Linked DNA regions of Pseudobacteroides sp.. The protein of the gene in region 1 interacts with the protein of each later gene in a pairwise test. Links are inferred from orthologs where the notes say so. Each region holds a gene or a part of one and is shown in the gene's direction. Other genes may lie near its edges.

Region 1 (4,455 bases):
GATATTGATCAATTCTTCCGATAATTGTGAGGTGATAATTTGGAGCGAAAAACTAATGCTGCAGCTAAACTGTTTGATGCATTCAATCAATTCAGCAAGTTAAGCAAAATGAACAGCCCTGTTAAAGGGTTAAAGACCAGTGAGATTTATACACTATTCTGTATAAAAAAACTTACAGGTGAAAAGGGTGAAGGTGTGAAAGTATCCCAAATCAGCAATATGCTGGATGTAACACCTCCTACGGTTACACAGCTTATTAATGGGCTTGAAAAGAAAGATTGTATTGAACGTCAGATAAACATTCAGGACAGGAGAGCTGTGCAAATAAGGATTACTGATAAGGGGCAGACAGCTGTAGATGCAGCATCAAATGCTTTTTATAATTATTTTCAGGGTCTTGTTGAGTTTCTTGGTGAGGAAAAAAGCAATCAGTTGTCGGACCTTTTGGTCCTTGTTCTTGAATACTCAAAAAAATATAAACCTGAATAAAGCTAAAATGGAGGAAAAATTACATGAGCATATTTACTAAATTTTCATTAAAAAACGCATCTGCAATAAGTATTCTATGCATACTTATAGTCTTTGGGGGGATTTTCTCGGCATTTTCTTTGAAGAAAGAAACAATGCCCGATATAAGCATGCCCTTTATAGGGGTGCAAACAGTCTATCGAGGTGCTGCCCCAGGGGAAGTAGAGGAACAAATAACAAAGCCTTTGGAAAGCCTTATTCAAAGTGTCAATGGGGTTAAGACAGTGAGCTCAACCTCATCGGAGCATTATTCAGTAATTATCGCTGAATTTCCGTATTCATCTGATATGGATGCTATTTCAAGCAAGGTTGAAGAGGCAATAAACGGTGCAAAGCTTCCTGACAAGGCGGATAAACCAAAGCTTATGAGGATAGATTTTGCCGCTATGCCTGTTCTCAACTTAAGCCTTTCAAACGCAAATATGTCGCCTGAGGAGCTTGGCGAAAAGGTAAGAGAAGTCATCATTCCTAAGCTTTCAGGGTTGCCCGGTGTAGGACAGGTAAGCCTTACGGGTGATTCACAGAAGGCGGTTTATATAAAACTCATTCCATCCAAGCTTAAGGAGTATGGTATAAGTGATTATAGTGCTGTAGCAAAAGCTCTTACAGAAAACAATGTTACATTTCCTGCAGGGACGATAAGCATTGAGGGAACTGTTGAGCCCATAAAGGTCATCAGCAAATTGAATACAATAGAAGACTTAAAAAATGTTATGATCCCAGTGCTTCCTAACACTCAGGATTTGATGAAATCTTCTTTTTCCGAAATGGGCAAGGGAGTAGCGGATATGGGAAAAGGAATGGCAGCATTAGGGCAGGCTGTGGAGCAGTTAGGGCAGGGGATGGCAGGAATGAACCAAGCATATGATGCACAGATAAAGCTCATTAATGCCATATCTACAACGCAGTCACAGATAGTTGATATGAAAATGCAGCTAAGTAGTGCTAAGCAGACTGCAAATAACGAGAAAGCAGATGCGAAGGTGAGGGAGGAAGCATCCAAGTTGCAAAACCAGCTTCAATATCTGATAGCCAAAGCAGAAGCTGGTTTAAAAGTAATGAATGAACAATTAAAAGATATACAGGATAAAATGTCAAAGCAGTCCAAAATGAGTCCGAAGGCTGAGGCAAAGCCTGACTTAAGTAAGAAGGATTCAAATGTCACTGAAACTGCAAATTCATCTAAAGATTTGATCCCAGCAGCTGCTATAAAGCAGGTAAAGCTAGAGGATATTGCTGAGGTTACTTTAAGCTCCGAAAAATCAACATCATACAGCAGAACAAACGGCAACCCCAGCGTCGTGATAAAGATAATGAAGACACAGGATGCAAATACTGTAGATGTTTCGGATGCTGTCAGAAAAAAGCTTGAGGACATTAAAAAGGAACTTCCGGGAACCGACACAATGATTATATTGGATCAGTCTGATTATGTTAACGAATCCATAAGCGGTATGTTAAAAGAAGGTGTTATGGGTGCCTTGTTCGCTTTTATTGTCATACTGCTGTTTTTAAAGAACTTCAGAACTACTATAATAGCATGTGTCTCCATACCATTGTCGGTACTTATGACATTGATTGTACTCAAAGTGTTTAATATGTCATTTTACAATGTTACATTAAATATACTCACCCTTGGAGGCTTGTCTGTTGCTATAGGAAGGATAGTTGACGACTCTATAGTTGTTATAGAAAATATTTACAGGCGGCTTCAGACTGAAGATATCAGAAACATAGAGCTGATAAAAATAGCAACAAAGGAAGTCTCATCTGCTATTACGTCTTCTACTTTGACAACGGTTTCTGTATTTTTACCTATTACGTTTGTTGATGGTATGGCTGGGGTCATGTTTAAACCCTTTGCAATTACCCTTGCATCGGCAATGCTTTCATCCCTTTTGGTTTCAGTTACTGTTATTCCTGTAATGTCAAAGTATTTGCTTTTGAAGTCAAAAAAGATAAAGCATTCAGAGTTTCATGAGGGTCCTCTGATGAAAAAATATGAAGGACTTCTTAACTGGTCTCTAAACCACAAGGCTGCCACCCTTTTGATTTCATTGGCCTTATTTGTTGGAAGCCTGGCATTGATCCCGCTTATCGGTACAAGTTTTATTCAGGAGCAAAAAGAGCAGTATGTAGGCATCAACATGTCTTACCCTCCCGGCACTGATTTAAAGATAGTAAATGATAAGGCATTGGAGCTGGAAAAAGTAATTTCCAATGAAAAGGGAATTGACAGGTATCAGACTACTATAGGAAGTTCCGGTGCTTCAATGGAATCCATGATGAGCGGAGGATCCAATAACATCCTGGCACATGTTGAAGAGGATGTTAATGTGGATGATGTAATTAAGTCACTTAGAAGCAAAATACCTTCAGAAGACGGCAAGGCCAAGATTACCATTAACAGTCAAAACCCTTCAAGCGGGGGAGCTGGTGCTACAAACAACATTGAGGTTGTGATAACCGGAGATGACATAGCAAAAATTAAGAATGCTGCAAGGCTCGTCACAAAGGAGATATCCGGCATTAAAGGCCTTGAAGGTGTTGTAAATAACCTAAGTGAATCAAAGCCTGAAATTGCGGTAAAGGTAGACCAGAAAAAGGCAAGTAAATTCGGAATGTCGGCAACAACTGTGGGAATGGCAGTAGCAGGACTACTAAATGACACAAAGATAACCACCATGGTAGTTGACAATAAAACCCTCGATGTCAACTTTGGACTTAAGGCGGATTCACTTAAGGATATTGATGGCATAAAGGGAGTGGAGCTGTTCCAAGGCGTTAAGCTAAGTGATGTGGCGGATGTTTCACAAGTGCCGGGTCCTGTAAGTATATTTACAGAGAATGGGAAGGAAAATGCCAAGGTTACAGGAAAGATTACAGTAAAAGATACAGGAGCAGTATCAAAAGAAGTACAGGAAAAGATCAACGAAATTGCACTGCCTGAAGGAATTGAAGTAAGAATGGGCGGTATCACTGAGATGATGGATGATACTTTCATGCAAATGGGTGTTGCAATGGTTCTGGCTGTTTTCTTGGTATTCTTTGTAATGGTAATAGCTTTGGGGTCCATTAGTGCCCCCATATCAATACTGTTTTCGCTTCCGCTTGCTGCAATAGGCGGTATGGTTGCATTGTTTGTCACCCGTCTGCCTTTAGATATGCCTTCAATGATAGGGGCACTCATGCTTATTGGTATAGTTGTTACCAATGCGATAGTCTTAATTGATAGAGTTGCTCAGAAAAGAAGAGAGGGAATGGAGGTCAGAGAAGCACTGTTGGAGGCTGGACGAGTGCGTATAAGACCTATTTTGATGACTGCAATAGCAACAATTGCAGCACTTATTCCTTTGGCATTGGGATTTTCAAAGGCATCCACAATGTCGCAGTCCCTTGCGGTCATAGTTATTGGTGGATTGACAACTTCCACCTTCCTTACCCTTGTAATAGTTCCTGTTGTTTATGAGCTTCTTGAGAAAATAAAGGGGATATTTAGCAGTAAGAAAGAAGCGATAAAAGGCTTTGAAGGCTAAAATAATGTTTTAAAAAACTTGATTTAGTGATAAAATCAATTGGTAATGTGTAAAACACTTTAAATTATAAATTTAAAGTGTTTTACCTATAATATACTATGGCATGAATGAAAAATTACTTCCGCTTTTGAGCGGGTGTTGATGAGATAAGTCAACACATAAGCGAAATTTATAGCGGAAGTTATTTTTTGATCATGATGATATTAAAAGTGCTATTAATATAAAGGCATTAACAAGGGGATAGAATGAAGCAGCAGTCTTTAGCAAAGGGTTTTGCAATACTATCGGCAGCAGGAATAATAGTTAAAATACTTTCTTTATTGTACGTACCATTTCTCATTGCAATAATAGGGGATGAGGGTTATGGAATATACGGTGCTGCAAACCAGGT
Region 2 (3,924 bases), on another replicon or contig:
TATTATGGAGGCAGTACGCAGTATAAGAAATATAAGGGCGGAGATGAATGTGCCCCCATCAAGGAAAGCTAAAATAATTTTTGTGGCCTCAGGAAATGAAGAGCAGAAGATACTTGAGGAAGGAAGAACCTACTTTGAGAAACTGGCAAGTGCATCGGATGTGGTTGTCCAGTCGGATAAAAACGGAGTTCCTGAAGATGCTGTGTCCTCAGTCATTGCAGGAGCAGAAATATTTATTCCGCTTGATGCCCTTGTTGATATGGAAAAGGAAATAGAGAGGCTTGAAAAGGAAAAAGCCAACCTTGAGAAGGAATTGGAAAGAGTAAAAGGAAAGCTTTCAAATGAAGGGTTTGTGGCGAAAGCTCCTGCAAAAGTTATAGAGGAAGAAAAGTCAAAGCTAATGAAATATCAAGAAATGTACGATAAAGTTGTTGAGAGAATTAAAGGACTAAGTAAATAATATTATTGTTAAAACAGCCCGCATAAATATATGTTAGGGCTGTTTTAAAGAATAAGTAAAGTATTTATCTATAATCTCTATGCAGAATGTTTTGGAGGAGCTAATGTATGTTAAAGAAACTTAGTGATTTTATTGTCAAATTCAGGTGGGGGTTTATTGCATTCTGGATTGTATTTGTAATATGTGTGCAGATTTTTGCACCTTCCCTTTCCAAAGTTGCAAGCAGTAACCAGGAGAGTTTCTTACCCCCGGACAGCGATCCTATTAAGGCCAATACCCTGTATAACCAATTGTTTCCGGCTAAAGGCGGAAAGTGCAGCCTCACTCTTGTTTTTGAAAACAAGGAAGGGCTCACGGAACAGGACAAAAACTATATGCTGAGCCTGGAGGAGTTTTACAGGAAGCATGAAAAAGATTATAGGATATCGGATATAGTATCTCCGGTATCTAAAAAAGAGTTTGAAAACTATATGATCAGTAAGGATAAAAAGGCTGCTCTTATGACAATTGACCTGAGTGTCAAAATGTATACAGAGGAGTCGGATAACCTAATTATTACAATGAGGGACGGCCTCAAAAAAGACTCCGACAGGAAGATTGAAGGTATGCCCGATGCACCGAGAGGGCTTTCAGTAAACATAACAGGAGATGCTGCGATTGTGCAGGAGGAACATCAGACTGTAAATAAAAGCATGGAAATAACAGCTATAATTACCATAGTGCTTCTTGTTGTGGTGCTTTTGCTTATTTACAGATCGCCTATTGCACCATTTGTACCTTTGATAACGATAGGAATTTCATTTCTTATATCCAGAGGAGTGGTGGCATGGCTTGCGGAACTAGGACTAAACGTATCATCTTTTACCGAGACATTTCTAATTGCAGTTTTATTTGGTGCAGGGACGGATTATTGCCTCCTCATAATATCTCGGTTCAGGGAAGAATTATCACAGGGCAAGGATAAGACGGAAGCATTAAAATCTGCTGTTCCCAGCACTGGCGAGGCTATAATATCAAGTGCCGGAACAGTAATTATAGGTTTTTCAATGATGTTCTTTGCAAATTTTGGACTTTATAAAACAACGGGACCCAGTGTAGGAATAGGGGTTGCAATAACATTGCTTGCAGTTATGACTCTGACCCCTTCTATAGTCTCGGTCCTGGGGGAAAAAATATTCTGGCCTGCTCGCCCATCAAAAGGACAGACAGGAAAGAAGCAGAGTACGTTTTGGTATAAGCTATCGCTTTTGGTTACTCAGAAGCCCACAAGATTTATAATTGTATGTCTTATCATATTTGTTCCATTTATGATTTCAGTAAAAGGTCTTGACCGTTCATTTGACCAGCTTAATGAATTGCCGGCATCGGCAGATTGCGTCAAGGGTTTTAATATTATGAGCGAACATTTTGGACAGGGTGAGATACTTCCTGTTAGAGTAGTCATAAAATCCGATAAAAACCTTTTGGACAACAAATCGCTGCAGGTAGTTGAACAGATTTCTCAAAATGTTTCCAAGATTGATAATGTAGCCAAAGTTAGATCTGCTACAAGACCTGATGGCACTAAAAGGAATGAGCTTACAGTATCATACTTTTTAAATAGTATATCTAAAGAAATGGATAATTCACAACAGTCTGACAATACAAAAAACAGTCTTGACAAGGTTAAGGATATCAATAAAATGGCGGATAATATGTCGGGAAAGGGTGGCTTTGGAAAGCTTGTTGACGCCACAGGACAGACAATCCAAGGTATATCTCATGTTAATGACGGTCTTGAAAGCCTGGGAGAAGGAACCAGGAGTGCAGCAAATGGTCTTACAGCTATTAATGGAGGTCTTGAAAAATTGACCACAGGCGTAGATAATACTGCTCAGGGTATAGAAAAGGCAGCTGCAGCTATTGTAAATGCGAAGAAAAGTCTTGAAGGGATGGCTAAGGACAAACCTGAAATTGTTCAGGATATAAACTACCAGACTGCTTTAGGAACAGTTGCGGGTGTATCTGAAAACATGGGCAAGATATCAATTGGACTTAGGGATATAAAAAAGGGTATGTCAGACTCCAATGAAGGTATTTCGTCTGCTAAGGATGGGCTTTCAAAGGTAGGTGAGGGGATAGTAAAATCGTCGTCTGCACTTAACCAGGTACAGGTTGCTTTAGAGCAAATAAGGGATGGACAGAAGTTGGCGCAGGATGAGATAACAACTGCTATGGGCAGCCTGAAAGAGGCATTTTCAGGCTTGGATAATAGCAAGATGGACCTTGACAAGTTAACTGAAGGCCTTGATAAGATAAAGCTGTATGCAGATGAATATTATGCAGCACACAAGGACAGTGACAGTACCTTCTTTATGCCGGCCAATGCAGAAGAAATTGAACCGGGATTCAAGGATTTTAAAAATGCCATGAAGGGATATATATCTGAAGATTCAAAGGGTATGGTACTTGACGTGGTATTGTCCATACCGCCGTATAAAATAGAGGCTCTAGACACATCCAAGGATATTAAAAGGGTTGTTGAAGAAACATTGAAAAAATCATACCTAGATGGTTCAACAATGCATGTAGGGGGTATATCCGCAACCTTTGACCATGTAAGGGATATAACTGCCCATGATTTTGTAAAGCTTATGTTATTTGTGCTAATTGGAATCTTTATAGTGCTTTGCCTGCTTTTAAGGAGCATTATTGCACCTTTCTATCTGCTTCTTACGATAGTTATAAGCTATGCAACAACAATGGGTATTAGTTTTATTGTATTCCAGGTAATAATGGGTTATGAAGGGCTTAGTTGGTCAACTACATTCTTTGCTTTTTGCCTCCTTGTAGCTCTGGGTGTGGATTATAACATATTCCTCATTTCAAGGGTGAAGGAGGAGTATAAACCCGGAGATGTTACAGGCGGGGTAGCAAGGGCACTTGCTTCAACGGGTGGTATAATAACCTCCTGTGGAGTTATTATGGCAGGTACCTTTGGAGCACTTCTAGCTTCTCCGATAAAACCCCTTTTTGAGATAGGGTTTGCAGCGGTTGTCGGCCTTCTGATGGATACATTTATTGTAAGGAGTCTGTTTGTTCCTGCGATTGCTGTAAAAGTAGGTGAGCTGAACTGGTGGCCCGGCAGAAAAGTCAAAGTATTAGCTAGAGATGAGTAAATGGAAGATAGTTATATACAGTGAGCGAAATTGCAATTTTTATAAGATGTACTTGCAGAAACCAGCGTTATATGTTAATATGAATTATAACAATTTGAGATTTACATACTACCTTGTAAGTAGTTTATAAAATGGCGTAGAGGCTTTTCTTGAAACAGATTTATTCTGTTTGGAGGAAAGCTTTTTTTTAATATCTGGGAAATTACGGTGTGTGCTACACCGCAAAATTGCAAAGAGGGTGATTCTTATGCAGAGCCAATCAAATCAAAAAGTATACTATGGAGATGAAAAACTGAGCACATGGTT

Evidence for each region.
Region 2: the proteins of VIO64_RS07120 (region 1) and VIO64_RS06865 interact in binary tests that used the Bacillus subtilis proteins (3 or more experiments, as listed by UniProt). The link is inferred for Pseudobacteroides sp. from one-to-one orthologs.

What each region holds. Positions count from the first base shown.
Region 1 is NZ_DATCTU010000039.1:8,717-13,171, reverse strand. The notes cover bases 132-4,264. They hold VIO64_RS07120 (efflux RND transporter permease subunit), read left to right. Parts: upstream 132-512; coding sequence 513-4,064; downstream 4,065-4,264. Other genes in these bases: VIO64_RS07125 (MarR family winged helix-turn-helix transcriptional regulator), read left to right, coding at 132-489. Outside these bases: more of VIO64_RS07125, read left to right, coding at 40-131; VIO64_RS07115 (polysaccharide biosynthesis protein), read left to right, coding at 4,310-4,455. UniProt on the Bacillus subtilis protein: Required for self-resistance to surfactin, an antimicrobial lipopeptide surfactant produced by B.subtilis. Also required for swarming motility.
Region 2 is NZ_DATCTU010000036.1:81,612-85,535, reverse strand. What follows is about bases 217-3,818. They hold VIO64_RS06865 (MMPL family transporter), read left to right. Parts: upstream 217-567; coding sequence 568-3,618; downstream 3,619-3,818. Other genes in these bases: VIO64_RS06870 (valine--tRNA ligase), read left to right, coding at 217-460. Outside these bases: more of VIO64_RS06870, read left to right, coding at 1-216; VIO64_RS06860 (radical SAM protein), read left to right, coding at 3,866-3,924.